4 regions of the Paenibacillus sp. sgz302190 genome follow, and region 2 is predicted to be linked to each of the others. Evidence: riboswitches for the same ligand, from Rfam matches in the RefSeq annotation. Region 2 holds a riboswitch; each other region holds the start of a gene.
The links. A riboswitch is a leader RNA that binds a small molecule or an ion and turns the genes downstream of it on or off. The one in region 2 is predicted to bind cobalamin.
Positions count from the first base shown of each region.

Region 1 (7,850 bases), on a different contig from region 2:
ATTCCGCCTCCCCAAGATGCGCGGTATCGCGGCCCACGATGTACCCCGTGTACTTGCGGGCGTCGTCCATATTGCCGCTGCGCAAAGGCACGGCCACCAAATATGCCGCATCCTTCAGCCCTTTGACGGCGACTGTCGTCGAAATCAGCCACGTCGACACGGCATACCCGAGCCATTCGTGCACCGCTCGGGCGGCCAGCACGAGCAGCAGCGCTGCGCCGAAGCCGAGCAGCACCGTGGAGAGCGCCAGCAGCACGCCTTTGGCCTTCAAGGCCGCTCCCCGGAGCAGCCGGCGCTCCATGAATTGAATCCACCTGCCTATGTAGACAACCGGATGCGTCAGCCATTTGGGATCGCCGACGATCCAGTCGAGTGCGAGAGCCGCCGCCGTCATGACGGCCAGCTCTTTCCAAGAATATACCCACCACATTGCCGTTCCCCCGAAGCTATCCTGCCAATGCTCATATTCGTCTTCATCGAAAATTCCTGCAAAATCCAGACTGTCGAAAGCCTCTCGCCTGTTGAAAAACCCCCAAGCCGGTGTCGATAGCCGCAATCTGCCTGGCAGTGCGAAAAAACCTGCAAAAATACATGAATTTGCAGCCTTGATCCGCCAGCCACGAACAATTCCTGCAATTGTGCAGGCTTTTCGCCGCATGACATGGACTCAGGTTGATTTTGGCAAAAATTCCTGCACTTTCGCAGGCTTCTCACCAAAATGAACCATTTCCGCAGGAAAAAACTGTACTTTTGCAGGTTTTCTCCTGTCCTGACGAGCAAACCGTCTCATGACCGCCTGCCATGCAGCCGCATAACGTCGATAGCCACTATCTGCCTGACGGTGCGAAAAAAACCTGCAAAAATACATGAATTTGCTACCTTGATCCGCCAGCCACGAACAATTCCTGCAATTGTGCAGGCTTTTCGTCGTCGGACATGGACTCAGGTTCATTTTAGCGAAAATTCCTGCACTTTCGCAGGCTTTTCGCCAAAACAAACCGATTCTGCAGGAAAAAACTGTACTTTTGCAGGTTTTCTCCTGTCCTGGCCTTGCAAACTGTCTCATGACCGCCCGTCATACAGCCGCGTAACCACGCCAGGGGAGGCACAACCGGGAGCGCGCGGCTGCGCCAAGCATTAGGCGTCCCCTCTAGTGTCGTCACTTTCTCGGGCAGCCTGATAATCGCAGGTTTTCTCCCCGCCAAGCCGCCTTGTCCCCCCACTTCAGCGCCACGACCCGTGAGGAGAGGCGCAGGTTGGGAAAGAGCGGGGGCGGCCCTTTATCAAGCTTGTTGTTAGTCATCTTCCGCATCTAATCCAGCCGGTACGCCCTGCTTTTCAACTCGATCGGGATTCCGGCCGTCACCAGGAACACCTCGCCGCACACTTCGGCCAGCCGCTGGTTCATCCGTCCGGCCAAATCCCGAAAGCGTCGTCCCAAAGGATACTCCGGCACGATCCCGTCCCCGACTTCATTGGTGACGAGCACCAATTGTCCGCTGTAGGAGGACACGGCGCGGACGAGTTCCTCGATTTGCGCCATAATCGCTTCCGGCTCGCTCTCATGGCGCAGCAGCCAGTTCGACAGCCACAGCGTCAGGCAGTCGACCAGCACCGAAGCTTCCGCGCTGCGCCCGTCCGCCTGCAGCCGGAGCAGAAGCTCCCGCAGCGCATACGGCTCCTCCAGGGTTTCCCACGGAAACCCCGACTCCAGCCGCTGCCGCTGATGCAAACTGACCCGCTCCCTCATTTCCTCATCGTAGATTTGCGAGGTCGCGATATAAATGCCTCTGGCGCTGCCGCGCATCGCCAGCCTCTCGGCGAAGGCGCTCTTGCCGCTGCGCGCGCCGCCTGTTACCAATACTGCCATGATCGGACCTCCCGCACCCGCTCGGCTCAAACTTCCTACGAGCGGGACACGCCCGCGCTCTCGAAAGTCGCCATCTCCCGCATAATTTTGCTTGCGGCATCGATCAGGTTAAAGGCAAGCACCGCGCCTGTCCCCTCGCCAAGCCGCATATCCATTTGCAGCATCGCTTCGAGGCCGATCGCCTGGAGCAGCCGGGCATGACCCTGTTCGTGCGACAAATGCGAAGCGAGCATGTACGGCGCGCACACCGGCGCCAAGCGGCTGGCCACCAGCGCAGCCGCCGAAGAGATGAAGCCGTCGATGACGACCGGGCAGCGGTTCTTCGCCGCTCCGAGGATGACGCCGACGAGACCGGCGATCTCCAGGCCGCCGACTTTGGCCAGCACGTCGAGCGCATCGTCGGCATCGGGGGCGTTCACTTCCAGCGCTTGTTTGACGACGGATTGCTTGTGCAGCCATCTGGCATCGTCAATGCCGGTGCCTCGCCCAACCGCCATCCCGGCATCAAGTCCGGTCATCGCGCAAAGAATCGCCGCGCTCGCCGTCGTATTGCCGATTCCCATATCCCCTGTAGCAAAAAGCCGGAAACCTTTGCCGGCAAGCTCGTCCACCACTTCGATCCCGGCCATAATCGCCTGCTGCGCTTCCTCACGCGTCATCGCCGCTTCGCGGGCCATATTGCGCGTGCCTTTGCGCACTTTTTTCGATACAAGCTGCGGATGCTCCAGATCCGCGTTTACACCGATATCGACGCAGACGACTTCCGCCCCGGCATGCCGCGCCAGCACGTTGACGGCCGCGCCGCCGTGCACGAAGTTCAGTACCATCTGCGGCGTCACTTCCGCCGGAAACGCGCTGACGCCTTCCTCGCAGACGCCATGGTCGCCGGCCATCACGATGACGGCTTTTTTCTCGAATACAGGCTTTACTTCACCGGTAATGCCGGCTGTCTGGCACGCGATCGCCTCCAGCTTGCCCAAGCTTCCCGGCGGTTTCGTAAGCTGATCCAAATGCCGCCCGGCCAGTTCGGCGAACTCCTGATCGATCGGTTGAATAGCGCTGATTTCTTGATCTAATCTAGACATCATTTCATCCCTCGCATTTTCAGTTATTTGCCGGGCTGCAGCAATATTTGCGGCGCCCGGTTCAACGGATGCTCCAGCACGATCGGTTCGGTTCCGTACACCTCTGCGATCAGCCTGCTCGTTATAATTTCCTGCGGCGTCCCTATGGCCGCCGGCTTGCCGTCATGGACGACGAGCAGCCTGCTGCAATACTGCGCAGCCAGGTTCAAGTCATGCAGCACGGCTACGACGGTCAAACCCTCTTCCCGCTGCCATGCCCTGACATAATCCATCATCTGGATTTGATATCCGATGTCCAAAAAGGTCGTCGGCTCGTCGAGCATCAGCAGCCTGGGCTGCTGGGCCATTACTTTGCCTAGCGCTACGCGCTGCCGCTCGCCCCCGCTGAGGCGGTCTACCGTGCGGCCGATGAGCGGTTCCAGATGGAGCTTCTCCACGATGCTTGCAATCAAATGCCCGGCATTCTGCGAATCTTCGCCAAGCCAGTTTTGAAACGGGTACCGGCCCATCTCCACGACCTCCCGCACGGTGAAGCCGACAGGCGGCAGGGCGTCCTGCTGCAGCACGGCGAGCCGGCGGGCCAGCTCCTTGCGGCTGTAGGAAGCCACCGGCCTGCCGGCCAATCGCACATCGCCTGCGGAGGCCGGGTCGATGCCCGACATGATCCGCAGCAGCGTCGATTTGCCGCTTCCGTTAGGCCCGATAATGCCGAAAAATTCGCCCGCTTCGACCTCGAAACTCATATGTTGCAGCACCTGCTTCCCGTGGAAGCTTTTCGAAACGCTTTCGACTTGTATCATCAAGATCAACCTCTCTGCGCTTTCTTATCTTTGTTCAACAAGTAAGCGAAGAACGGCGCCCCCAAAAAGGCGGTAATGACGCCGAGCGGTATTTCCGTCGGGCTCAGCAGCGTGCGGGCCAACGTATCCGCCCATAGCACATAAATTCCGCCGCCGAGAACGGATAAGGGCATAATCAGGCGGTAATCGGGGCCGACCAACAGGCGCACCAGATGCGGGATAATAAGTCCTACAAAGCCGATAACTCCGGCCACGGATACGGCCGCCGCCGTAACGAATGTCGCAACGATCAGTGCGGTCAATTTCGTCCGTTCGACATTGACCCCGAGATGGGCGGCTTGGCGCTCGCCGAGCGCGAGCAGGTTCAGCGATCTGGCCAAGCCGATCAATACCGCAAAGCCGATAAGCAAATAAGGCGTTACCAACGCCGCGTAGGACCAGCCCCGCAATGCTAGGCTGCCCATCAGCCAAAATACGATTTCGTTAATGACTTGGTTGGATAAAGATACCATGAACGCAACGATCGAGCCCAGGAACGCCTGCATGACCACGCCTGAGAGAATGAGCGTCTCCAGCTTGAGCTTGCCGTCGATTTGCGCCAGCTTCAGCACGAGCAGCAGCGAAATAAGCCCGGTACCGAACGCCACGGCCGGAATCGACCATTGCCCAAGCCAAGAATACTGCAGCCCGAAATAAATCAGAAAAGCTGCGCCCACCGAAGCGCCCGAAGATACGCCCAGCGTGTAAGGATCGGCCAGCGGGTTGCGCAGCACTCCTTGAAAAGCCGCCCCCGCTACCGACAGCGAGGCGCCCACAAGGATGCCGAGCATGACGCGGGGAAGCCGGACTTTCATGATGATCTGCTCGGAAGATTGCGGCCAATCCGCTTCGATTCGCTCTCCCAGCCACGGAATGTGCTTGCCGATAATACCGGCTATTTGCAGCACATGGACATGGGCCGTGCCCAAAGACAAGCTGATCAGAATAGAAAGAAGAAGGAGTAAGACTCCTACTCCTCCCCACAGCATCAGTTTTCTTTTCATCTACTTCACCAGTTCGGGGTAAATCGCCTTGGCCATGGCAAGCAGGCCGTCCGTTATTCTTGGGCCCGGGCGGCTGAGCAGATTTTGATCGATGCCGACAACCCGGTTCGTTTTCACGGCTTCAATCTGATCCCATCCGCTGCGTTCGCGAATGATCGCGTCGAGCGTTTTTTTGCTCTTGTCATCGGTCACGCCGGCCGCGAAAAGAATGACGTCGGGGTTTTGCTGAATGATCTTCTCTTCGCTAATTTGGTACCAGCCCTTCTTGTCCCCTGCAACATTGACGCCTCCGGCCAGTTGAATCAGCTCGTCCATAAATTCGCCGCTGCCGACCGTCCAGCCTGCGCTGAATTCGACGTAGACCTTTTTCTTATTGGCCTGCTTCACGTCTTTCACGGCGCTGACCACTTTCTGGCGGTCCGCTTTCATTTTGTCCGCCACCTGCTCCGCCTGTTCCTGATGATCCGTAATGACCCCGAACGTAAGCACGTCGGCAATGGCGTCGTCGAGCGTCTTGGGCTCCACTTTAAACATATTGATATTCATCGCGCGAAGCTTTTCCACAGTGTCGGCCTTCATCGAAACGCCCGTGAAAACGATGTCCGCATTAGCAGCGATGACCGCCTCTTGATTCGGCTTCGTAATGCCGCCCATCTTCGGCTTCGATTTCGCCGCCCCCGGATAATCGTCCAGGTCCGATACGCCGACAATCTGATTGTCGAGCCCTATAGCAAAAAGCGCTTCCGTCTCGGCGGGCGATACGGATACGATCCGCTGCGGCGCCTTGTCAAACGTAAATTCTTTTCCCGTCGCATCCTTGATTTTGAGCGGGTACTGCGTCTTTTTGGACGCTTTGGCGGTTGACGCAGCCGTCGCCGTCGCGGACGGGGCTTTCGTTTCGCCCGCTCCCAGCTTGGCCGGGTCCGTCAGCTCCGGCTGCTTCTCCACTGTCTTGCCGCAGCCTGCAAGACTGATTGCCGCAGCTGCGGCAAGAGCCAGCAGCGCGGTCTTTTTCCACAAGCTCACTTTCATCTCGCTTTTCTCCTTTTCCTCGTCCGTCAGGACTTCCAGGACTTCCATCCTGCCAAAAAATCCCCTGCCGTTTCCCGAAGGAACAGCAGGGGACGATAAATCCAGGCAGCTGACAGCCGCCGGCTGCTCCCTGATTTAACGCCATCCTTTTCCTCGAAGGAAGTCGTGTACGGCACCATAGGCAGGTCTCCTGACTTTCGGGTATCGAGCTTCCCCGCCTTCCCATCCCCTAAATCGGAACAGTGGCATCATGAGGAACATTCCCGGTTACAGTGGCGGGACCGCGCCGGATTTGCACCGGCTTCCCTTTTAAGCGGCAGCGCCCGATCGATCGGGCACAGCTGCCGGCACCTGTGGCTGCATAGCTACAACATTCAGTATCTCTTTGTCGATTATAGATGAGTTTCCCGGCATGTACAAGCCGAAGGCGAATTACTTCGCGGCGATGACCTTCAGCACCTGCTTGGCCTCATCGATTTGTTTAAAGTTTTGTGGAATAAAGGCGGTTAGCCCTTTGCCCTCCAGCCCCTGCTCTTTCAGCCATTTGTTGCCTGCCATCGGAATGCCGTAAAGATGCTTTTCCGCCGGCTTTCCGTCCTCGGCTAGTTCCATAACCCCATCCGGATAATCCTCCGGCTTGATCACGTCGTCAAGAGCTACGAACCCGGCCTGCTTGGACAGCGCTTTAAACTGTTCGTCCGGCAAAATAAGAATGCCGTTGCCGCCGGCGGCAAGCTCGACAATCATTTTTTCCATCGAAAAAATCGGCGTTGAGACGAACTTTACGGTCGGCTTCTCGCCTACCTTGGCCGCAAGGGAAGCTTCCAGCTTGTCGCCGATTTCCGAAGGAAATCCGTTCGCTCCCATGGCGAAAATAGGCACATCAGGCTTCGGGCCTCCGCACCCGGCCAACAGCACCGCCAGCATGGCGATGCTCACTAAAAGCAGCTTGATTCTCATGCAGTTTCAATCCTTCCGAAGTTTTGTACGGTCATAAGAAAAGCCGGCTCATCACCGACTTTTTTTGCCTCTATTCATATATTCGTTTATTTTTTGATCGAGGACTGTGCTGAGCTCGACGACGGCTTCGGAAGTCATTTCCTTGCCTTCGACAACCATCTGTTCGAGCATCCGTCTCAAAGAATGAATCTCTTCTTCGAGCGGACTCAAGGAGGCGGATTTCTTAGCATGCTTGATCAACCAGCTACGATCGGAATCATCTTCCCGAATTTGGAAATGTTTGTTATATGAAGCAAGTTGATATTCCATAAAAGCCATGCTCTTCCCTCCTTACCTCAAGGATACCAGTTTTTGTCCCTATTGAAAATATCTTTTTAAAATGTTTTACATTTTTTTGATGAATTTTCCTATTCGTTCTAATGCTTCATTTAGCTGGGAAACGCTATACGCATAAGAACAGCGCAGGAAGCCTTCTCCGCCAAGCCCGAATACGTGTCCGGGAACTGCCGCCACCTTCGCTTCGAACAGCAATCTTTCGGCAAATTTCTCCGAAGTCATCCCCGTCGCCGCAATGCTCGGAAACGCGTAAAACGCGCCCTGCGGCTCGTGGCATTCGAGCCCGATCTCGCGAAATCCTTTGACGATCAGGCGCCGGCGCTGATTGTACGATTCCATCATGCGGTCTTTCTCTTCCAGCCCGTTCTTGAGAGCTTCGTGGGCGGCCACCTGCCCCATAATCGGCGCGCACATCACCGTGTATTGGTGAATTTTGGTCATCGCGGAAATCAGGTCGGAGTGCCCGCACGCATATCCCATGCGCCAGCCCGTCATGGCGAACGCTTTGGAAAAACCGCTCACAAGGATGGTCCGGTCCTTCATTCCCGGCATGGCCGCGAAGCTCACATGCTTTTGTCCGTACGTGAGTTCCGCATAGATTTCATCCGAAATGACGATCAGGTCGTTCTCCTCGACGACTTTGGCGATCGGCAGCCAGTCTTCATAAGTCATAATGCCGCCGGTCGGATTGCTCGGATAGCACAAAATCAAAATTTTGGATCGG
Region 1 is NZ_JBZYAO010000014.1:88,132-95,981, reverse strand. Features, by position in the region: gene cbiB (adenosylcobinamide-phosphate synthase CbiB) at 1-430, opposite strand, end outside; gene AC6RNO_RS17260 (hypothetical protein) at 668-1,066, opposite strand; gene cobU (bifunctional adenosylcobinamide kinase/adenosylcobinamide-phosphate guanylyltransferase) at 1,313-1,870, opposite strand; gene cobT (nicotinate-nucleotide--dimethylbenzimidazole phosphoribosyltransferase) at 1,906-2,958, opposite strand; gene AC6RNO_RS17245 (ABC transporter ATP-binding protein) at 2,979-3,755, opposite strand; gene AC6RNO_RS17240 (FecCD family ABC transporter permease) at 3,761-4,798, opposite strand; gene AC6RNO_RS17235 (helical backbone metal receptor) at 4,799-5,878, opposite strand; cobalamin riboswitch at 5,994-6,200, opposite strand; gene AC6RNO_RS17230 (hypothetical protein) at 6,263-6,790, opposite strand; gene AC6RNO_RS17225 (aspartyl-phosphate phosphatase Spo0E family protein) at 6,842-7,108, opposite strand; gene AC6RNO_RS17220 (aminotransferase class I/II-fold pyridoxal phosphate-dependent enzyme) at 7,175-7,850, opposite strand, start outside.
Region 1: linked by a shared signal. The riboswitch ahead of AC6RNO_RS17235 (helical backbone metal receptor) and the one ahead of metE (5-methyltetrahydropteroyltriglutamate--homocysteine S-methyltransferase) in region 2 are both predicted to bind cobalamin.

Region 2 (7,850 bases):
AAATCGCTCTATTACACGCGGACGAACCAGCTCTCCGTTGAAGAGTGCGTCAGCTGTTCGGTGTAACGGGAAGGGGAATGAATACAAGATGACCACCAAGAGAGCCGTCAACTGGAACCGGCCTGACGACGATTTTACGATCACGTTCTGGAATCAAAATATTATGCAGTTTTGGACGGACGAAGAAATTCCTCTGTCTGACGATAAAATGTCCTGGATGACGCTGAACGAAGCGGAGCGCGACCTGTATATGAAAGTGCTGGGCGGGCTTACGCTGCTCGATACGATGCAGGGCGGCGTAGGGATGCCAAGAATTTTGGAGCATGTGGACGGGCTGCAGCGCAAAGCGGTGCTCAGCTTCATGGGCATGATGGAGCAAATTCACGCCAAATCGTACAGCAGCATTTTTACGACGCTGTCTACGACGGAGGAGATCAACGACATTTTCCTCTGGGTGGAGCGAAATCCGTATTTGCAGTTCAAGGCGAATACGATTGCCAAATATTACGACGGCATTCACACCCGCAAGGATCTGTATTTGGCTATGGCGGCATCCGTGCTGCTTGAAAGCTATTTGTTCTATAGCGGCTTTTTCTATCCGCTGTATTTGGCCGGCCAAGGCAAGATGACTAGCAGCGGCGAAATCATCGATCTGATTTTGCGCGACGAAAGCATTCACGGGCTGTATGTGGGCGTGCTTGCCCAGGAAGTGTACGAGGAGCTGACGCCGCAGGAGCAGGACGAGGCTTACGAGACTTTGACCGCGCTTCTGAAGGAGCTTCATGCGAATGAGGAAGGGTACACGGAGGATCTGTACAGCGCGATCGGCCTGGACCGGGAAGTGAAGGCGTTCCTGCGTTATAACGCGAACAAGGCGTTTATGAATCTCGGGCTCGACCCTGCATTCCCGGAAGAGGAGATCAATCCGATCGTGCTGAACGGACTCAGCACCAAGACGAAGCAGCACGACTTTTTCTCCAAAAAAGGCAACGGCTACGTTCGCACGATTCATGTGGAGCCGCTGAATGACGACGATTTTGTTTTTGACAATTTGTAAGAAAAGCTTGTATAAAAATTAATATTCATGTATAGTTATACATTGTATCGAATGTAAGCAGACAATTGCATATTGTGGAGACAGGTGCTCTCGCCCGAATGAATCGTTCTTGGGCTTGAGTTTAAAAGGGAAGTTCGGTGCAAAGCCGACGCGGTCCCGCCACTGTAACAGAAGAGTCGCAGCAAACATCGCCACTGGTTGAATGAATAACCGGGAAGGCTGCTGCCGATGATGACGCTGATAGCCAGGAGACCTGCCTGTTTCAACGACACTGCTTTTACCTACGGGAGATAGGGAGGTGTTAGATGGCAACCGATAAGTATAATCGCGAGGCGTCTTTCCCTTTGTCTTTTTGAGGGAACGACGTCTTTTTTGTGTTCCGCTCAGAAAGTACAAATAAGGAAAACGGAGGCGAGCTTAAGTGGCTGGTGCAATAAAAATTGGCAATTTGGGATATCCGAGAATCGGTGAGGACCGGGAATGGAAAAAAGCGCTGGAGGCGTTCTGGTCCGGTAAAATAAGCGAGCAGGACTTAGTGGCGGAGATGGAGCGGATCCAGCTCGCGCATGTGCAATTTCAAAAATATGCGGGGCTGGACGAAATCCCGGTAGGCGATTTCACTTATTACGATTCGATGCTGGATATGGCGGTCATGTTCGGTATCGTTCCGGCGAGGTTCGCGCATTCGGGAGGGTGCGTGCCGCTTGCCACTTATTTCGCGATGGCGCGCGGGAACAGTCAGGGCGCGGCCTGTGAAATGACAAAATGGTTTAATACGAATTATCACTACATCGTCCCGGAAATCGGGGAGGACGCACCAACGTTAACATACAACAAACCGCTGGAGGCGTACCGCTTTGCCAAGTCCAGGGCGGACGTCGAAGGCAAACCTGTGCTGGTCGGGCTGTACACGTTCCTCAAGCTGTCGAAGGGGTTCGCGGCTTCGCGGCTCGGCGAGAAAGTCGGGCAGTTTTTGCCGGTCTATTTGCAGGTGTTGAAGGAACTGGCGCAAGAAGGCGTCGCTTGGGTGCAGATCGATGAGCCCGCCTTGACGACGAATCCGTCCGCGGAGGAACTTGAGCTTGTGGAGCAAATTTACGGCGCCATCCATCGGGAAGTGCCGGGGTTGAACGTGATGCTGCAGACGTATTTTGAGGCGGTCGAGCATTATGAGCGGGTGGTCCGCTTGCCTGTTCAAGGCATCGGACTGGATTTCGTGCACGATGGCGGGGCCAATTTACGGGCTGTGGAGGCGCACGGATTTCCGGCCGACAAGCGTCTTGGCGCCGGCATTATCGACGGGCGCAACATATGGCGCGCCGACCTGGAAGCGAAGCTGCTGCTGGCGCAAAAGCTTGCGGCACACGTACCGCACGAGCGGCTGGTGCTCCAGCCGTCCTGCAGCCTGCTGCATGTGCCTGTAACCGTTGTGCGGGAAACGAAGCTTCCCGCCGCATTAAAGCAGGCGCTTGCTTACGCCAACGAGAAGCTGGTCGAACTGAGGCTGCTCGGCCAGGCGCTCGCAGGCGGACAGGAATCCGCTGCGGCCGAGTGGCAGTGGAACCGGGAGGCGCTTGCCGGCTTCCGCGCGCTGCCTGAGCGGAACCGCCAGGATGTAGCCGCGCAGTTGGCCGGGCTTGAGGTAGTCTCGCATACGCGCGGTCTGCCGTTTGCCGAGCGCTTTGCGCTGCAAGCCGCTCACTGGAAGCTTCCGCTGCTGCCGACGACGACGATCGGCAGTTTCCCGCAGACGCCGGAGGTACGCAGCGCCCGCCTGAAATGGCGGAAGGGCGAGCTGAACACGGCGAAGTACGAAGCGTTCATCGATCAGGAGATCGCCAGCTGCATCAAGATCCAGGAAGAGATCGGCCTGGATGTGCTCGTCCATGGTGAGTTCGAACGCACGGACATGGTGGAATATTTCGGCGAGAAGCTGGACGGCTTCGCCTTTACGCAGAACGGCTGGGTGCAATCGTACGGCTCCCGCTGCGTCAAGCCGCCCGTCATTTACGCGGATGTCGCATTCGCGGCGCCGATGACGGTGAAGGAAAGCGCCTATGCCCAGTCGCTGACGGCTCTTCCGGTTAAAGGCATGCTGACCGGGCCGATCACGATTTTGAACTGGTCGTTCGTCAGAGACGATTTGAGCCGCGAACAGGTGGCGAACCAGATCGCGCTGGCGCTGCGGAAGGAAGTTAAAGCGTTGGAGAGCGCAGGCATCGAGATGATTCAGGTTGACGAGCCGGCGCTCAGAGAGGGCTTGCCGCTGAAGGCGAAGGATCAGCAGAGTTATTTGGAATGGGCGGTCAAAGCGTTCCGCATCGCCACTTCCAGCGTCAAGGATACGACGCAAATTCATACCCACATGTGCTACTGCGAGTTCCATGATATGATCGATTCCATACGCGCATTGGATGCGGACGTGATCTCGATTGAAACGTCCCGCAGCCACGGCGAGCTGATCTCAAGCTTTGAGCTGCAGGGCTACGATCACGGCATCGGTCTGGGCGTGTACGACATTCACAGTCCGCGCGTGCCGCAAGCGGAGGAAATGACCGAGATGATCGGGCGGGCGCTCCGGGCGCTGCAGCCGGAATTGTTTTGGATCAATCCCGATTGCGGCCTGAAAACGCGGAAGTGGGAAGAGACGGAAGCCTCTCTGCGGCATATGGTGGAAGCGGCCCGTCAGGCGCGCGAAGCATTTAGCGAATCGGTTCGGGCTTAATAGACGGCAAAAGTAAAAAAGAGCACCTCCAACCTCTCCGGTAAAGAGAGCTGGGGGTGCTTTTTCGTTCATGAGGGGGATGCGCCAGTTGCGGCTAGGCAAGCGATTCCTTCACGGCAGGCTCGGTCAGCTTGTAGCCGACGTTGCGAATCGTGACGATATATTCGGGGTTGCGCGCATTGTTCTCGATTTTATCGCGCAAATGGGAGATGTGAACGTCGACAATCCGCGTATCGCCGAGGAAGTGGTAGTCCCATACGCCGTGCAGCAGCTGCTGGCGGCTGAGCACTTTCCCGCGGTGCTTGCAAAGGAAGAGCAGCAGTTCGAACTCTTTGGGCGTCAGCTCGATCGGAGTGCCGCTGACCGTAACTTCGCGCTGATCCGAGCGGATCGTAATCTGGCCGATGTGCATAGGCGCGTTCTCGTTCGTGGACGGCAGCGCCTGCACGCGCCGCATAATAGCCTGGATGCGGGAGATCAGCTCCTGCGGGCTGAACGGTTTGGTCATATAATCGTCCGCTCCGTTGTCCAATCCGGCGATTTTGTCGGTCAAGTCCTGCATAGCGGTCAGCATAATGATCGGCACGAGATTGTTTTGGTTTCTCAGCTTGCGGCAAACCTGGAAACCGTCCATTTTGGGCAGCATCAGATCCAATACGATCAAATCCGGACGGAACGTCTGGATAGCTTCAAATACGGCTTCGCCGTCGTAAACGCACTGTACTTCGTATCCTACCAGTTTCAAGTTGAATTCTATAAGCATCGAAATGGACGGCTCGTCATCCACAACTAATATTTTTCTTTTCATCGATATGTCGGCTCCTTTAATCGAATGATAAGTCTATTATGAAGGTATTCTATCAACGACATATTAAGATAAAGTTATCCCTGTGTTAAATTGATTTCCTGCTGCTCTTATAATAGGATATAATGTGAGGTGAATTTGACGGAAATGGCTTTTCATATCGTGCTGGTCGAACCAGAAATACCCGCAAATACAGGCAATATATCCCGCACTTGCGCGGCGACGGGAACTTATCTGCATTTAGTAAGGCCTTTAGGCTTCCAAACCGACGACAAAACGTTGAAACGCGCGGGGCTTGATTATTGGCATTCCGTAAAGCTGGAATACCACGATTCGTTTGACGAGGTGCTGCAAGCATATCCGGACCGGAGGTTTTTCTTCGCGACGACGAAGGCGGAAAAGCGTTACACGGATTTTACATTTCAGGACGGCGATTTCTTTGTTTTTGGCAAGGAAACCAAAGGCTTGCCTGACTCTATCCTGAACGCGCATCCGGGAACTTTGATGCGGATGCCGATGAGCGATGCGGTGCGGTCGCTTAATCTTTCCAACTCCGCCGCAATTATTTTATATGAAGGTTTGCGGCAGACCGGTTTCGCCGGCCTCACGTAAGCTGGCGGATTGATCGCCGGGTCCAGGCGCTGCGGCGCGGCAAAAAAGCCTATGAGCTGCCCGTTTCCGAAAGGAAGCCGGCAGTTCACAGGCTTTTTTCACTCCATCGGGAAATTGTCCCATGGCCATTTGTTTTTTTCGATGCCTTTCACCCATTGTTCGGAAAAGCTCACGTATTTAATGTGCGTGCGGGTACCGAATGCATAAGCGGCATGGATCATTCCGTCTTTCGATTGGATGAGAAAGGGGTATTCGTATCTCCGGTTGAACCGCGCATTCTCTTCCCCGCAATAATGATCTCCCGTGTCAATATGCCGCATGTACGGCCAAGTTTTTCCTTCGTCCTCGGAAATCGCTATCGTAACGGGAATTCTCTCATAGGGCCAAATCGTTACATCCGGATCTTCGTTTGCGCTGCAATTGTTGAAAATGATGGCGATGCCGCCGCTTTGGAGGCGAATGGCGCGGATCGACGCATTGTTGTTCGGGAGCGCCGTTTTCTCGGGCACGGTCCAGCTTTCCCCGTAGTCCGACGATCGGCTGGAATAAATCCGGTCTGCATTGCGGCTGCGGAAAAAAGCAGCGAGCTTGCCGTCGTCAAGCTCCACGATGGAAGCGTGGACTCTCCCTCTGCTGCCGGGAATTTCAATTTTTCGCCATGAACGGCCCTCATCGTCGGATACGTGCACGGCGCTGTAATCGTGGCCGAATTGCTTCGTTTCGTCGAGACTGCTGTACCAGACGGGGAATATCCAGCGGTTGTTGCTCAATACTGCAATGGGATGACGGCAAAAAGTTCCCGGCTCGTCAAACAGCGCCTCCGAAGGCCTCCAATGCTCCCCGTTGTCGCCGGAGATCCGGCATTGCACCCGGGACGTATGCTGCATGGCGAACGGCCCTGACGCCTCTTTGCTTTTGAGCATGGCTTGCCATTCGGCCAGCGAGCAGCCGCGGGTGTCCATCGTCGTGTGCAGCAGCCAAACTTTTCCGTCTGGGGCTTGAAACAGGGACGGATTTTGATCGGCTTTGGCAAAGTCGTCGGAGAGGCGGACAGGGGACGTCCATTGCGCCTGCCGGTGGCCCAGCCTGGACATGTAAATTTTAATGTCGCCGGCCCCTTCGTCAGATCCGCCAAACCATACGCACAGCAAATCTCCGTTATCCAGTTCGATCAAAGCGGGGGCGTGATTGGTCGGCGCGGCGGCAGGAATCAGCGCTTCGATCCGGTCGGATTCATGATGCAAATAGCATTGCCCGTCTTGCAGCAGCGATTTTAAATGGACGATTTTGGTTTGATCCATACGAGTTCCCCTCATTCTGTGCAGGATATAAAGCGCTTTCTAAATTTTTCGGGCGTGTTAATTAATACGGCAATTCGGTTTATTGGGATGATTGGAGTTATTAATTTGTGTTGCGATATAGCACTTTTAACGAATATATCATGTGATGGATAGGTCGTCAATTCATTTATTGTTATATTTTGAAACAATCTTGCTGAATTAGCGATTGTTGTGAAGCGGTTGCCCGGCGGACAAAAATATATCGAAATTTTTTCGTTTTCATAATTGCAATTTTCGCAGAATTGAGCTATATTATGCCTAAAATTGCAACAGAGGGTGTAAACGTGAAAATAAAGACATTGGTCATTGCCCCGTATCGCGGGCTTTTGGAGCTGATCAACAATTTGGAGAGCGAGCTTCCGGAATTTGAGATTACAGCTATTCAGGGCGACCTGTCCGAAGGCCTTCATGCGTTCAAAGAACGTTATATGAACAGAGAGTTCGATGTCGTGATTAGCCGCGGCGGCACGGCGAGGCTGCTCCGGAATCATATTCCGCAGCCCGTAGTTGAAATCCAGGTTTCGGGATTTGACATTTTAAGAATTTTGACGCTGCTGAAGGGCTACAAATCGAAAATCAAAATCATCGGATTTCCCAACATCATTCAAGGTTTCGGCGCCGTATCGAGCTTGATGAATATCGAAATTCCGTGCGCGGAAGTTCAGGGGGAGCATGAAGTCGAGCCCGCTTTGAGAAAAGCGAAGGAAGAAGGAGTTATCGTCGTTGTCGGCGATAACGTGACGACCCGCCTGGCTAATGAGCTCGGCATGCAGGGGGTTTTGATCACTTCGGGGCGGGAGTCGGTGCTTGACGCTTTTTACTCGGCCAAACAGATGTACCGGGTGCTGAACTCTTCCAAAATCCGCAATGTCGTCTATGAGGATTTGTTGAACCAGGTGGATCAGGGCTTTGCGATCGTCAATGAGCAGGGCGTAATGGAGTATGCCAATGCTTTGTTTAAGCAGCGCCTGCAGTTGGAAGAGCAAGAGAGCGAAGCGAATTCATTGTTCGCGGATCATCCCTACTTTTTGAAATTAATCGAGGATTTGCAGCGGGAGCAGCCTTTGTATGAGCCGTTGAATTTTTATGCGGCCGGCAAGAAGTTGACGGTTTCGGCGAAACTGCTGAACCTTGTTCCTGCCAAACCTTCATATTTGTTCAAATTGACCGCTTCGGAGGATGCAGCGGACAGCTTGCATATCATTTACCATAAAAAAAGCGGGGCTTCCGCATTTCCCCCGATCATTACGCTCGGCGAACCGTTTCAACAGGCGTTCATCGCCGCGGAACAGCGGTTCCGGGAGCATTTGC
Region 2 is NZ_JBZYAO010000070.1:4,648-12,497, forward strand. Features, by position in the region: gene nrdE (class 1b ribonucleoside-diphosphate reductase subunit alpha) at 1-66, shown strand, start outside; gene nrdF (class 1b ribonucleoside-diphosphate reductase subunit beta) at 89-1,057, shown strand; cobalamin riboswitch at 1,123-1,332, shown strand; gene metE (5-methyltetrahydropteroyltriglutamate--homocysteine S-methyltransferase) at 1,479-3,782, shown strand; gene AC6RNO_RS35890 (response regulator transcription factor) at 3,877-4,590, opposite strand; gene trmL (tRNA (uridine(34)/cytosine(34)/5-carboxymethylaminomethyluridine(34)-2'-O)-methyltransferase TrmL) at 4,735-5,199, shown strand; gene AC6RNO_RS35900 (exo-alpha-sialidase) at 5,298-6,500, opposite strand; gene AC6RNO_RS35905 (PrpR N-terminal domain-containing protein) at 6,824-7,850, shown strand, end outside.

Region 3 (7,850 bases), on a different contig from region 2:
ATTCGCGCGCAAAACACGTGCATACATAGTACCTAGTCCAAGACCGAGCGTAACTGCGGGTAAAACCAGATTGGACGCGCCGCTGCGGCCCATGGAGGGAAACCAGCCGAGCCGGACGGAGAACAAATAGATCAAAAGAAAGCCGAGCAAAAACGAAGGAAGAACAGACCCCGCAAGCGCCAAAAACCTGCCGGTTCGATCCAGCCATCCGTTGGAAAAAATAGCTGTCGTAATTCCCAAGCCAAAAGTAAGGAATACCACGATGACAAATCCGGCTGCAGCCAATTCTAAAGTTGCGGGCAACCTTTTGACGAGTTCATCCAGTACCGGTTCTTTGGAAACGTAAGATTGACCCCACTGCCATGTGAAAACGTCGCGCAGCCAATGGATGTACTGCATCCATAGCGAATCCGTGAGCCCCAGCTGCCGGCGCAATGACGCCAACGCTTCCGGGGAAGCGGGCACATCGTGCGCCTTCAGCAGGATGGCAGCCGGGTCTCCGGGAGATACTCGCATCAAAATGAAAGTCAAAGTAGAAACCATAAATATAACGATGACGAGTTGGGCCACACGTTCCAACCAAAAGCGAATCATTGAATGCTTCACCTGTTATTCCGTCATATCGACTTTAGAATGAATGTAATAGTACTCGATCGGATGAGGAGTAAATCCTTGCACGCCTTTTTTAGCGCCAAATACATTATTGGGATGAACGATAAACGACTGCGGCAGATCGGTGTTCACAATTTCCTGGGCTTGTACGGCCAATTGATTTCTTTGGGCCGGATCCGACGCCAAAAGAAGTTGATCCAGAATCTGTTCCAACGGCTGCGACACGTACCGGCTGACGTTGGACTCGCTATTCGACCGGTAGAACGTGTTCAAAAAATATTGCGGTTCGCCTGTATGCGCCGTTAACATGCTGTACATCGATAAATCCCAATCATCCTTCAGCAAAGCGTCATCGATATTTTCCACTTTGCGAATGTTGATCTTAATGCCTTCTTTTAATAACTGGCTTTGGATGACCTCGGCCATGACGGACAGCTCCGGCCGCTGCGGAAAAGTTAACAGTGTCGCCTCGAACGGTTTCCCCTGTTTTTCCCAAATCCCTTGCGCATTTTTCTGCCAGCCGCCCTGTGTCAGCAATTGCCCGACAGTGAGGTTTTGCGCCGCACGTTCTACTTTACCAAACGGAAGTACGCTTGGAAATGGGCCTTTTGCTGCAGTGCCGTAACCCTTCATAACCGTACCTGCAATAGCCTCCCGCGGAATCGATTGATCTACCGCCCTCCGGTTAGCCGCATCCTGGAACAAGAGGGATTTCATATTAAAAAGCATCATGTGTGTCCGAAGCGACGGAGCCGACAGCACCTTGGTCTTGTTGTCCTTTTCCAACAAGGCCGCACTGTCGATCGGAATATCGGTCGCGACATCCGCCTGGCCCGACTGCAGCGCCATCAAACGGGCATTGCCATCCGTTACGAATTTCATCGTGACTTCGGACAGTAAGGCCGGTTCTCCCCAGTAATTCGGATATCTCTCGACGACAAGCGAATCGTCTTTGTTAAACTGTTTGATTTTAAACGCCCCCGTCATGGCGGGGTAACCGTTTTTCGCATCCATCGACGCCGTATCCACGATAATCGTGGACGGATCTGCCAAATTAGATACCAATGCGGCATTCGGCTTGTCCGTTACGATTTTCAATTCATGCGGCGCGACGACCTCCACGGATTTCAGCTGCAGCAAATCTTTGGCTAAATGGCTCTTCTCAATCGAGCGCTGCAGCGAGCTTTTGACACTTTCCGCATCCATCGCCTTTCCGCTATGAAAAGTGGCGTTTTCCTGCAGTTTAAACACCCATGTCGTCGGATCTTCCTGCTTCCACTCTTTGGCCAGCCAAGGAGCGGGCTCCAACTTTTCGTTGAGACGAACCAGTGTTTCACCGGCGCCGGAACGCATAACGTCCCAACTGTCCGCTCCGTGGGGGTCTACGCCGGAAGGCTTCCACGTGTAAGCTACGGTCAGCTTTTTGGCTGGGGACGATTGCTTTGTGTCCGTTCCGCTCGTTTTGTCCTGCGTAGAACATCCCGCCAGCGAAAGCACAACCGCTGCAATCACTCCCCATTTAATCAGCGAAAATCTGTTTTCCATTGTTCTCATCTTGCATCCCCCTTTTAGTAAAAAACAAAAAAAGCACACCCGACCCAAGACAAGCAGTCGGAAATGCTTTTTATACGCGTACATGGCTAGACAACGGCTAAAACCGCTTCAGCATGAAGGGGTTCATGGACTTAGACATTTTACAAATGAGCACATCCAACCACCTCCCTAATATCCCGTAGATCTAACAGTGATGTTGAAACAGGCAGGTCTCCTGACTAAGAGTATGACTTCCGGACCTTCCCGGGTTTATGGCCCAGTGGCTTTTCCGAAAGAAATCAGCCGGCATGGCTGAACCTCATGTACAGTGGCGGGTCCGTGCCGGAATTAAACCGGACTTCCCTTTTAAGCGATTAAAGCTTAGATACAAACTTTAACTACACCTATTTCCAAAATATGAAGTTGTGAGAAACTCTCTTAATATTAGTTATGAAACCCGAAAATGTCAATGTACGAAAGTTCGCACGCTTAACCGATCATTTGCTGCGAAATGGAATGAGTTTGCGCACGCGCTCGTCTCTCAGCCAAACTCCACCCCAAGCCAGGACAGCAAAATATACCGGAAATAAAATATGCGTAAAAAGCGGCGCGTCCATTCGAATATGCGTGGCAACCACCCCGCCAAAATAAGCGGTCAGCAGCAGCGCACCCAGAAAAGATGTACGAGGAACGGCGTACAGAATGGTAGAAATCAGCCCGAGTATGCCAATTACGGCGATATGGTGCTCGGCATAGCCGAGAGCAACTGTGCCTTCTACAACGGGTACGGGTTGAATGAACTTAAAAATGCTATCGAACAGCATAAACAAAATAACCAGCCAGCTCATGATTCGCGCCGTCCAGAGCCTGCCCCTTGATATTTCGGTTCTCATGATTTCCTCACCCTTCTTAGCAATGTTATGCACTCATATTATCATAAACACAGGGGCAAGATTTCTTCTTAATTGCTACATTCTAAAAAATTCCTCTCCCGCATTGGCAGGAAAACGGTCGGTCATTCCGGCATTGCCGGGCGTTCCCTGCCGTCCATCGGATACCATCGGATTACTTCGCGCGGCGGTCCCGCCAATCCTTCCTCCGCCAAAACGCCCTGCCAACGGACCCCGCCCGGCCCGTCTGTCGTATCGCCATTTTTAATAACGGGGCCGCTCTCGTATACATAATTCGATATGTTTCTTAGAAAGTTGGCGACTTCGGCAGGGTCGTAAACATGACGATGAAAAATCGCCTCATGATCGGTCACATCCAATTGAAGCATGCCGACCGAATCCATCAACAGCCAGTTTTCATCGCTGGGAATGTTAAACATCCTGACATTGGACCACAGTTCCAGCGGAGGCAGCGCCGTCTGTTCATAGCGTTCATGCAGTTCATGAAACATCTCTGTAGAAGCGAGGCACTCCCCGCTCGGGTTGAAATAGCAAAGCGCTTCGGGCAGTTGAAGCAGAACACCGGCGATGTCGGTCACGGCCAAAAGCTCAGGAAGCGATTCATAATCCTCAGGCAAAAGCGGCGCTTGATCGTCCATTTGACCAAACGTATACGTGGAGCGGATGCGGATGAACGCCTCGTGATCGGCGCAAGCCTGCCGTCCTTCGGGATATCCCCACGCCTGCTGGGCCGCGCGCTCCAAATTGTTCGGGAACGTATAAGGCCCGAAAAAGCCCATTGACCAGGCCCCGAATATCATGGCCTCCTCCGACGGGTCGCCCATGTCGTCCGGCCAGGGCCTGTCGACGACGTCAACCTGAATATACCCGTTGACTTCCGGACGGTATGGAACAAGCAGGCTGGGGCCGCCGAACACCCACTCCTCATAGGTTTCCTTTATACTTACAATTTCGAACCGCCGATTAAGCATCTCTTCTATTTTGCGGATCGAAACGGCCTCCGACAAGAGCACCATAACTCCCTGTGAAAAAAATCCTTTAGGCATATATCGCACCTCTATCCTCTCATTCTTCTTTCCATATATCGGCAAATTATACTGCGTTCTGGATAGGTCTAAAGCCTCGTTCTGCCGCCTTGACATGCACCCAAAAGGCTGCATATAATAGTTGCCGTTGAATGGCAAGGACGAAATAAACTGCATGATTTGAACGCCGCCCCTATCGGGGAAATTTACGATCGCTGGATTGGAAAGTATGAGCGGCAGCGGATCGATGCTTTGCGCGAACTTAAAGAAAAGCTGGAGGAGAATAAAAATGACTGATACGACCTTTGTTTATGTTACTTACATCGCCACGACACCGGAAAAACTGTGGGAAGCTCTGACAAGCGGCGATTTTACCAAAAAGTATTTCTTTGGAAGCGATGTTCAGTCCGATTGGCAGGAAGGCTCAAGCATCACCTATTCCCGTAACGGAGAAGTCTCCGATCACGGAATTATCCTGAAGTGCGAACCGCATCGATTGCTTTCCTTTACGTGGAATTACGTGAATGATCCAATCGTCCGCAAGCAGCCGTCACGGGTCACTTTTGAGCTGAGACCGATGAAAGAAGCTGTAAAATTAACGCTTAAGCACGAAAACCTGCTGCCCGCCGACTTGCTGGATAAAGAGGATACGTTCGAAGGATTGAACAACGGATGGCCGGCCGGCCTAAGCAACTTGAAAAGTTTGCTCGAAACGGGAAAAACGCTGTCCCCCATTTCCATCTAACCCTGAATCGAATAGGGATGTCACTCGTTGAATAGGCTTCCTTTCCGGTTGGCGGCTTAGACGTTCCCAGCCTCGCTTGGCAATCGCGACACTCTGTGAGGGTTAGGGGAACGAGTGTGACTAATTTGGGGGACAGCCGCTTTTTCTGAGCGCGTGCCTCACCCGGTGCAGGTCGTGGAATTGCACGAATGGGCAGAAATCAGCTTGCTAGGGAGAAAACCTGCGAAAGTGCAGGGTTTTTCCCTGTAATTGGCTTATTTTGGCGAAAAGCCTGCAAAAGTGCAGGAATTTTCGCTGAAAGTGAACCTGAGCCCATGTCCCCGCTGAAAAGCCTGCACTTTTGCAGGAATTCTTCGTGTACAGCGATCACGGGCGCAAATTCATGTATTTTTGCAGGTTTTCTTCGTGCAGACGGGCAGATTACGGCTTTCTCCTCTAACGTGGGGGTTTGGGGCAGCCTGCACTTTCGCTGATTTTCGCTCTATCACCCTACCAGGGACGTTTTTGGGCAAAAAAAGAAACCCTTCTACCGAAGGGTGTGCCAAGCCTAAGCATAGCTCTTCTTTTCTAACGCTTTTAATTGCCGCCGGCAATGCTTTCCCCTGCTAACGACCTTTCAAACATCTCAATTATTTCCAAAAACCGCTCCGCCTCGCGGAATACATGATCCGCCAATAGCGGATGAATAATGCTTTTTATTTTACATTGGTCGATTAAATCTCTGGCCGTCTTTTTGAAATCGCGCAAAGATTTTACGGATACCCTGTTCTGATCAAGGAATTGGTTTAACAATGGATCTGTCTGGGACTGAGGCCGCATGGAGGATAAATCCCTGGCTTGAAACAATAATTGATCGAAATCATGGCTAAAATCGCGTGCTTGATCGACAAGTTTTCGCTCGGACGGATCCAACAAGTGGCCGATGAACTTCGCATGGTCGGCCATGATCCGCAGGAAGAACACATTTTCATCAATAATGGCATCTTGCAGCGGTTCAAGATTGCCTTGGTTTAATTCTTCCAGCCGATTGCGGAAATAATTCGCTTCCCTGCTGGTATGATCCACCAATAGCGGAAAATTCGTTTGCCCCGGCAGTTGGCAGGTTAGGATAAGCCCCAATATTTTTCTTTTAAAAGCCCATATATGCGATGCAGCCGTATGTACTTCCGTATTAAACTGCAGGATCGTCGTCGGATCCGTATGTTCATCCAAAGCATGCGACTGTGCTTCGATTCCTTCAAAAATATGATAAAAATGGTGAGCCTCCTGGATGAGTTGAGTATCCTCTTGGCGAAATCCCAAGCTCAAGAAAAACGAATGTTCCTTCATAATCCGGGACCAAAAACGGATTTCATCCAAAGATCGACCGACAAATCCATCACTCATGAGCAGCCCTCCATTAGCTTCCTTTCTGTTTACTTTTATATATGATCAGGATGTTTGGCTTCATTCCATAAATTGAAAAACGCATGGGAATTTTGATGAAACGATATTCCATACGGCCAACATCCAACATAATATATAAAAAAAATTTGCAAAGGAGCTGCTATTTTGAAAAGAATACCAGTGGAAGGTTTTGTCGTTCATTCCAACGAATCAGGGAACGAACATGCTCATGGGCTTTATATTACATCTTGGGACGGTCGGCCCGTTTATCATGTACACCCTTATTCCGGCGTTACTTCTTATGATGACGGGCATGTCCATCAATATGCCGGCGTAACCGAGCCGGCTCCAACCGGAGTTCCGCACGTGCACAGATACCACACCGTGACGTCAGTCAATCAAGGTCACACTCACACGATTCACGGTGTAACGGGTCCGGCGATCGACTTTCCCGGCGGCGGTCATTATCATTATTTTGAAGGGTATACAACCCTAAATGGAAGGAGGCCTCATGTGCATCATTACCAGGGAGCTACCGGCCATCAAGCTTAAGAAACGCCTTTGCCTCCGACAGGACGCAGCTTGATAGGCTCCGCTCCCGCGATCAAAGGCCTGCCGCGCTGCAAAAGCGCCAATGCTCCCTCATTGCGGAGGGACGCGTCATGGGCTTCCGAGCTTTCCCACAATTCCGTTACCCATACGACATTCGGATCATCCACCGATTCGTTAACGATGTAAAGCACGCAGCCCTCAACCGTTTTCGAAAGTTCGGCTCCTTCGAGCAAAATTTGCACAAGCGCGTCCCTTTGCCCCGGATGGGCCGTTATTTTAGCATACATTGCGAAATTATTCATAGTCGCCACCTCTTTTGGGAATGATTTCCGATTGCATCTTTTTATAATGCGCCACAATTTCAGAGCTTATTTCCGTCATTTTCGCTATGAGAAAATCCGGTTCGAGAATGGTCAGCGATTTTCCGTATGGGAGCAGAAAATAAGGCACGTAAGTTTTCAACGAATCGCTGCCTAACCGGAATACGGCTTCTCCGCCGCTGCGTTCGGCCAGCGTATGGCCAAACAACCAATGCCGGACCAGTTCGTTCAGCGCAAGTTCATGCCCTCGAATGCGCACGGTTACAAGAGAGCCGGCATCCATGGAACCGGGCAGCAGGCTGCTCATAAGGAAGTCTTTCGCGGAAAAATGATCGGGCCGCTCGAAATGACGGCCGGTTGGTTTCAAAGCGGCGATGCGGTCTGCACGAAAGCTGCGCAGCTCCCGCCGAAGGCAGCAATAGCCTACGGAATACCAGCTTCCTTTCCAATGTATGAGTCCGTAAGGCTCGAACTCGCGAGTGCCCGGCGTTTCTTGCTTGCCGCTAAAGTACTTCATCTCCACCGCTTCCCCGCGAGCCGTCGCCTCCTCCAGCACTTGAAGCAGAACCTGCAGCTTCCCGTCAACCGGCGGGTGAATGACCGAAATCCCCGCGCTATGCCGCTCCATTTGATCGAGCTGCTTGTCGTTCGCATAACGTTTCAGTTTGTCAACCGCCCGGTTCAGCGCCTCCGTAAACGGATATCCGGCCTCCCTGGCAAAAACCGATGCATGCATCAGCGCCTTCTGCTCCTCGACATCGAACAT
Region 3 is NZ_JBZYAO010000001.1:633,354-641,203, forward strand. Features, by position in the region: gene nikB (nickel ABC transporter permease) at 1-594, opposite strand, end outside; gene AC6RNO_RS02720 (ABC transporter substrate-binding protein) at 610-2,166, opposite strand; cobalamin riboswitch at 2,354-2,568, opposite strand; gene AC6RNO_RS02725 (DoxX family protein) at 2,643-3,038, opposite strand; gene AC6RNO_RS02730 (DUF4261 domain-containing protein) at 3,161-4,102, opposite strand; gene AC6RNO_RS02735 (SRPBCC domain-containing protein) at 4,371-4,826, shown strand; gene AC6RNO_RS02740 (DUF2935 domain-containing protein) at 5,403-6,212, opposite strand; gene AC6RNO_RS02745 (YmaF family protein) at 6,378-6,764, shown strand; gene AC6RNO_RS02750 (antibiotic biosynthesis monooxygenase) at 6,761-7,066, opposite strand; gene AC6RNO_RS02755 (helix-turn-helix transcriptional regulator) at 7,059-7,850, opposite strand, start outside.
Region 3: linked by a shared signal. The riboswitch ahead of AC6RNO_RS02720 (ABC transporter substrate-binding protein) and the one ahead of metE (5-methyltetrahydropteroyltriglutamate--homocysteine S-methyltransferase) in region 2 are both predicted to bind cobalamin.

Region 4 (7,850 bases), on a different contig from region 2:
AGCTCTTAGGAGGAAGTAAGGAAAATGGCTAACAATGCGAAATCCGTCAAGGATTATTCCCAATATTTTCAGCCTCCTTCATTGACAGATGCCAAGAAGCGCGGAAAAGAAGAGATCGCCGTTCATTATGATTTCACCATTCCTGAGGAGATGCAGGAGTTCGGCACAAATAAATTTTATTTGATTCGCACCTTTGGCTGTCAGATGAACGAGCATGATACCGAAGTGATGAAGGGCATGCTGGAGCAAATGGGCTACCAATCTACCGAAGACAAGTACCAGGCCGATGTTATTTTGCTCAACACCTGCGCGATCAGAGAGAACGCGGAAGACAAAGTGTTCGGCGAGCTTGGGCACTTGAAAGCTCTTAAGGCTGAGAAGCCGGGACTTGTTCTTGGCGTATGCGGCTGCATGTCTCAAGAGGAAGCGGTTGTCAACCGGATTATGCAAAAGCACGCTTTTGTCGATCTGATTTTTGGCACGCACAATATTCATCGCCTGCCGACTTTGCTGAGGGACGCTTTTTTCAACAAAGAAATGGTTGTCGAGGTTTGGTCCAAGGAAGGCGACATCGTCGAGAATTTGCCCAAGAAGCGGGAAGGAATCCGGGCTTGGGTGAATATTATGTATGGCTGCGACAAGTTTTGCACGTACTGCATCGTTCCTTATACACGCGGTAAAGAGAGAAGCAGAAAGCCGCAGGACGTCCTTGCCGAGGTGAGGGATCTGGCACGTCTCGGTTTTCAGGAGATCACGCTGCTCGGTCAAAATGTGAACGCATACGGCAAAGATTTCGAGGATATGTCGTATTCGTTTGCCGATTTGATGAACGATATCCGGAAGATCGACGTGCCGCGGATTCGATTCACGACTTCGCATCCCCGGGATTTTGACGATCATTTGGTGGAAGTGTTGGGCACAGGCGGCAATTTGGCCGAGCACATTCATTTGCCTGTCCAATCGGGGAATACGGAAGTTTTGAAAAAAATGAGCCGCAAGTATTCCCGGGAACAATATTTGGAACTGGTTCGCAAAATTAAAACGGCGATACCGGGTGCCGTATTGACGACGGATATTATCGTCGGTTTCCCCGGCGAAACGGACGAGCAGTTTGAGGATACGCTTTCCTTGGTAAAGGAAGTGGAGTTTGACTCCGCGTTCACATTTATCTACTCGCCTCGCGAAGGTACGCCGGCGGCGGGCATGGAAGATAACGTGCCAATGGACGTTAAGAAACAGCGCTTGTACCGCCTGAACGAATTGCTTAACACATACAGCAAATTAAGCAACGAGAAGCTGCAGGGTGAAATTGTGGAAGTATTGGTCGAAGGGGAGAGCAAGAACAACCCGGACGTCCTTGCCGGACGCACCCGGACCAATAAGCTGATTCATTTTACGGGATCTAAGGATTTGTACGGTAAATTGATTCATGTCCGAATCACTCATGCGCAGACTTGGGTGCTGAAAGGCGAAATCGTGGAAGCGCCGCTAAAGATGTCCATATAAAATGATTTGTCAATAGTGAGGTTGAAGATTGGAGCGTGCAGTCGTGTCGGAACATAGTCACCATCATCCCCATGCGTTTGAAATGGAGCATTATACGAATACGGAATTAATTGTTCGTGAGGATATTTTGGCCAAAGCGAAAGAGCTTGCGGAACTGCTGACGACTTCGAACGAGGTGCAGTTTTACCAGCAAGCGGAGAAAAAAATTTCCGGTAATGAGCATATTCAAAAGCTGATCAGTGGAATCAAGAAAAAGCAAAAGGAAATCGTCGCTTTCGAGAAGTTTCAAAACGCCAAAATGGTGGATAAAATCGAGAAAGAGATCGATGAATTGCAGGATGAGCTGGACGGGATTCCTATCGTGAGCGAATTTAAACAGTCTCAGGAAGACATTAACTATTTGCTTCAGCTTGTCATGTCGGTCGTCCGCGATACGATTTCGGATAAAATCAATGTGGAAGCGGGCCAAGCGTCGAGTCCGAGCAGCTGCAGCGAATAAAGTGAATGAAACCGAAAATCGCCCTCTTGTCAGGCCAGATGCCGCTAGATGGGCGATTTTTGCCAATAGCTTACGGGTTCAAGTTCATGTTGAGCACAATGTTAAGGAGACGGTGTCATGATCACGGTACGAAATTTAAGCAAAGTTTATCCGCCGGACAATAAAGTGCTGTCTCAGATCAGCTTTCGCGTCGATGAAGGGGAATTCATCGCAGTGGTGGGAGGGAGCGGCAGCGGGAAAACGACGCTGCTGCGCTGCATCAGCCACCAGGAAAAATGGACGTCCGGCCAGCTCATCTACCAGTCGAACGATATTACGACGCCCGGGCTGTTGGATCGATGGAAGCTCGGCAAAGATTTCGCTTTTCTTGAGGAAAAGCCGGCGTTGAATAGAAATAAAAGCGCTATCAAGAATGTCATGATGGGGAAATTTTATCAAACGCCGATCCGTATTTTAACGGGAGCCGTTTCACGCGATGAGCATGTTATCGGGATGGACTATTTGGAAAAAGTAGGCTTGCTCGACAAAGGCGATAAAAAAATTAGCCAATTAAGCGGCGGCGAGCAGCAAAGGGTTGCGATCGCGAAAGCGCTCATCCATGGACCTAAAGTGCTGGTCGCCGACGAGCCGGTGTCGGGCCTGGATCCGAAAGCGACGGAATACATCATGAACGACTTGCGATCCTTATGCAAGGAAAGCAATTTGACGGTCATCGCCGCGCTGCACCAGGTCGAGCTCGCGGAGCGGTACGCAACGCGGATTTGGGGATTGGCGGAAGGCAAAATCGTACTTGACATCCCTGCCAGAGGGCTTACGATGCGAGAAAAACAGCTTATTTTCGGTGCGCCATGATTCAAGTGCTATTCGTATGCTTGGGCAATATTTGCCGCTCGCCTATGGCTGAGGCTGTTTTTCGCCATAAAGTGAAGCAGGCCGGCCTGGATGGGCGTATCGTTGTTGATTCCGCGGGCACGGGGGACTGGCACACCGGAGAGCGGCCGCATCAGGGAACGAAACGAATTTTGGACCGTCACCGCATCGATCATCACGGACTGACTGCCAGGCAAGTGAAGGCAGGCGATTTTGAACAGTTTACATATATCATTGCCATGGATGACAGCAACATAACGAATTTAAAATCGTTTGCTCCGGATGCACATAGCGCCTCCATTCATAAACTGTTGGAATTTGCCCCGGATAAGGGCGGCGGCAACGTCCCCGACCCATACTACACAGGCAATTTTGAAGAAGTGTACGAGATGGTCGACAGCAGCTGCGAGCGCCTTCTCGCTTTTATCCGAAGCAGGGAAGGCATATAGCCTAGCCTCGGACGTCCTGAAAATTGCGCGTTTTTTACAACCAAATACGTTTACGGCCAGGTGCCCTTGCCAAGCAAGGGGTAACAGGGAATCGGGTGCAACTCCCGAGCGGTCCCGCCGCTGTAACCGGGGAGCCTTCTTCAATAACGTCACTCAGCCGCATGCTGGGGAAGACTGAAGAGAGGCATTGATCCGGGAGCCAGAAGACCTACCTATCCGTACACCTTAAAATGCCTTCGGAGAAAAGGAATGGTGAGTACATTGTCAACCGTATCGCTTATTTTTCTTGTTTTTGCTTTGGGATTGCGTCATGGCTTGGACGCGGATCATTTGGCTTTTATTGACGGACAAACCCGCTATAATTGGCGGATGGGAAGCCCGATCGCCCGCTGGGTAGGCACTTTGTTTTCTTTTGGCCATGGGGCGGTAGTGGCCAGTATGGCGATTGTTTTGGGGATGTTCATCAAAGATTTTGAGTTTCCCGATTACTTCGATACTTTCGCAACATGGATTTCGATATTGTCGCTTTTCCTCATTGGAACGATCAATATTTATAATCTTCTGCGTTCGAAATACAAAAACGAGAGCTTTCAAATTAAAGGATACAAAGGGAAATTTATCGATAAAGTCGCCAAAGGGACAACCAATCCTTTTTTAATTATTTTGGTAGGCGCGATTTTCGCATTGGCTGCCGAAACGATTAGCCAAACGTCTGTTTGGGCGATTGCCGCAAGCAATAAAATCGAATACATGCCCGTTATTTTGGGGCTTGTGTTTATGTTCGGGATGATGCTGACCGATACGCTGGATTCGCTGATTGCTTACCGGATGATTCATCATTCCGGAAAGCTGGGGCAGTCGGCTTCAAGGCTGATCGGATGGGTGATCGTCATTCTTGCTTACGGGGTTTCGTTCTACGAAGCTTTTACGTTTTTCAATCCGTGGGCCGAACTCGATTTCGAAATCGTCGGCATCGGCATCTTTGTATTTTTACTGCTTTGCTTCGTGTTCGTCACGATACGTGCCAAACAGGAATCGCGTTCGCTCAGTTAGCGACGGCTGCGGAACGTTCCGCGGAAACCGCTGTTGACGAAAAGGCATCTTTACCCTACCGGATGAGGGGAAGATGCCTTTTTTGCCTTTTTCGCATGCATGAGTATTTACAGTGCTGTTAACCCGGCGTTCTGCACGCACTCGGATATCGCCTGAAGCATACTCTTATGAATCGGAATGATAACATCCGTAGGTCCCAGAAGGAAAATTCCGCTTCTGTTATGAACGGTCGCTTTGTGAACATAAATTCTAAAGTGCTCCGAACCGGGAGTGAGTGAAGCGGACTCCTGATTCTTGGATCGCGCATTGACAAAAGTGATTGCTTTCATAGCTCCCACGTCATAGGGCACGATGCTGATCATATCTTCAAGCTTGAAGTAATAATTCACGTGCGGCTTATGAAGGACCAGTTCTCTCGTGGAAACCGTCAGCCCGTAATCCTTCTTTTTGTGGGACATCTTAAGATCGCCCTCAAGCGATTTGATCTGAATAAAATCCGGATTCATGGGACAGCCTCCTTCGCTATTCTGCTGATCGCTATTCTATCAGAATACCACAATCCGGCGGACTTGTTAACGGAAGCTTATCAATCGTTATCCGGCCTGAAATTGAATCAGACAGACGGTGCCCTTATTCGGATTGCTGGAATAGGAAATTTTGCCGTTCATCGACTTTATGATGCTCATGACAACGACGAGGCCCAGGCCGGTTCCATCCGCTTTGGTCGTATAGAACGGCATTCCTAACGAATTGATTTGCGTTTTGCTCATGCCGACCCCGGTATCGGATATCCAAACATGAATGGTAGATTCGGTTAGGTGCGTATGTACGGTAAGCGTTCCGCCGTCAGGCATGGATTCGATCGCATTTTTGATCAAATTCATCAGGCACTGGCGCAATTTTTTCGATTCTCCCCATACGTAGAGAGGGGATTCGCTGCTATGCGAGATGTCGACCGTTATTTGATTGGAAACAGCGATCGGATTCATAAATCGGAGCATCGAAGCAAGCTCTTCCTTGATATTCAGCTTTTCCTGCTGACTGCTGTTCGGCTTCGCATAATGCAAATAGTCGCTAATAATCGCATTGGCCTGATCGATGCCGGATAAAGCGAGCGAAATGAAGCGTTTGCGCTCTTCCTCGGAAAATTCCTTCTGTTCCATCATTTGCAAAAAGCCGCGGGTCGTCGTCAGCGGATTGCGGATTTCATGGGAAACCGAAGCGGCCATTTGTCCGATCATGCGGTCTTTTTCGAGATGCAGCAATTTCTCTTTATTGATCTCCTGCTTTTTGACGTGGAAAAAAAGAAAGGTCACGAACCAGCTCGAAACGAAGGACAGCGATACCGCGTAAGCGGCATACACGTAGTTTTGGTCAAGCAGTGCGGGGCCTGCCGCCAAATAAAGCGCCAAGTAACCGAACATCAGGACGGATACGAATATAAATTTGGCTTTGAAGCTGTCGGCGACCATCTTCCGCTTCAAATAGAGGCCCGCCGCGAGCATGAAGGTGCTGCCGAGCAGTACGGGAAGCAGTTCATTTTGCAAAATGACCAGATTGCCGAAGTTGAATGCGATCCACGTAAAAATGCCGGGTACGGATCCCTCGAAGAGGATCGCTAGCGTAAGTGAGACGGGAATCAGATGCAAAGTATAGACAATCGGCTCTATATCTTCATAGCCCAAATAGAAATAGGTGAGCACGAAGAGGATGAGGACGAAAAGAATTTTACGCTTTTGTTCTTTGTATACATATATAGGAGTAAGAACCAAGTAGATCAACAGCGCACTCATCATGTATAAAAGACCATGAAGTTCATGGGTGATGACGGAATGGAGCAATACGAACCGTCCTTTCTAAACGTACGACAGAATATGGTTTTTTTCTACATTATCTCACAAATTACGAGTACTTCAAATAGGTTGGATACGTTTCAAATGATAAAGATTTAACAAAGTGATGTGAGACATTTTCAGCGCATCGCTGTATAATAAGAGAAAGCGTTTTCAAATGATGAGCTGCGATAGAACGGAGAGCGATAAGGATGAGGGCTTGCCCGCATGTTTGTGGAGTTGTCTTTGATCCGCTTGACGAAGGATATGTCGATGTTTGCGAACAGTGTATGGACGGTTGTGCGGAGGAAAGTCCGAATGAAGCGGATGAAAAACAGGAGAGCTTTTATATGGGCTCGTGCGGATTGATTATGGATTACTTGTTATAATCCTAGTCATTGTAAAAAACTGTTGCTTACGGGAAATTTATTGTTACAATGAAAGTAGATTAACAATTCATAAAATTCAATCGCAGCACATTTTTGAAAGGAGACATGGAATGGTAACTTTACCCAAAGTGAACGATCTCGGCTTTTTCGAGATTAGGCTGGAATCCATTGGCGGACTCGGTGCGAACTTGGCCGGTAAAATGCTCGCAGAAGCAGGAGTAGTAGGGGTAGGGCTTAACGGTGTCAGCTTTTCTTCATACGGTTCGGAGAAGAAGGGTTCAGCCGTAAAGGCACACATCCGTTTTTGCGATATGAATACGAATATTCGCGATACGTCTCCGGTCGAACGACCGCATGTAGTCGGTGTTTTTCATGAAGCTCTTTCAAAAACTGTAAACGTTATCAGCGGAATTTATGAAGACAGCACGGTTTTGGTAAATTCGACAAAAACGCCAGATGAGCTCAAGGAAAAGATGAAGCTCAGAGGCGGCACCATTGCGGTTATCGATGCGATCGGCATCGCGCTGGAGGAGAAGAACAGAGTCAACATGGCGATGCTTGGCGCCTTGTTCCGCCTCTGCGACTTTCTGGACCCGGAAGTGATGCGCGGCGTCATCCGCAAATCGCTGGAGAAAAAGTATCCGCAGGCGGTAGCTCCGGCCATCCGCACTTTTGACCGCGGCTACGACGAAGTGCAATTCCAAACGTACGCGCTGCCCGAAGGGGAGACGATGCCCGACTTTGTGCGCTTCGATACGCCTGTTCTCGGATATGCGACGCAGCCGATCGGCGGCGTGATTACGAATCCGGGCAACAGCATTCTGAAAGATCTCAGCATTTCCCGGGCGGGGATGATGCCGCATTTTCACGAAGACAAGTGCATACACTGCGCTTCTTGCGACAACGTATGTCCGGACTTCTGCTTCGTATGGGATGAGCTTCCGGATAAAAAGGGCCGTCCGCAAATGTTTTTGCAGGGCATCGACTATCAATACTGCAAGGGCTGCCTGAAATGTGTACAGGCTTGTCCGACCGAAGCGCTGTCCAGCGAAAGAGAAGAGGACGGCTACGCGGATTCGCACCGGATGCCGCACCGGTTCAATTTGGCCGCAGGCGTCTAGCCGCGCACGGCATAACATCCGCTATAGGATCATTCATGGGAGAAGGGTGGATACAAACGTATGGCCATTGATATCAAAAAGGAATTGGGGCAAGCCAAAATCGAGCAGCGGATTGTGTACGAATCCGGCAA
Region 4 is NZ_JBZYAO010000001.1:668,591-676,440, reverse strand. Features, by position in the region: gene miaB (tRNA (N6-isopentenyl adenosine(37)-C2)-methylthiotransferase MiaB) at 25-1,506, shown strand; gene AC6RNO_RS02890 (YlbF/YmcA family competence regulator) at 1,589-2,005, shown strand; gene AC6RNO_RS02885 (phosphonate ABC transporter ATP-binding protein) at 2,123-2,857, shown strand; gene AC6RNO_RS02880 (arsenate reductase/protein-tyrosine-phosphatase family protein) at 2,854-3,324, shown strand; cobalamin riboswitch at 3,366-3,554, shown strand; gene AC6RNO_RS02875 (HoxN/HupN/NixA family nickel/cobalt transporter) at 3,574-4,377, shown strand; gene AC6RNO_RS02870 (hypothetical protein) at 4,485-4,883, opposite strand; gene AC6RNO_RS02865 (ATP-binding protein) at 4,971-6,218, opposite strand; gene AC6RNO_RS02860 (2-oxoacid:acceptor oxidoreductase family protein) at 6,709-7,719, shown strand; gene AC6RNO_RS02855 (thiamine pyrophosphate-dependent enzyme) at 7,780-7,850, shown strand, end outside.
Region 4: linked by a shared signal. The riboswitch ahead of AC6RNO_RS02875 (HoxN/HupN/NixA family nickel/cobalt transporter) and the one ahead of metE (5-methyltetrahydropteroyltriglutamate--homocysteine S-methyltransferase) in region 2 are both predicted to bind cobalamin.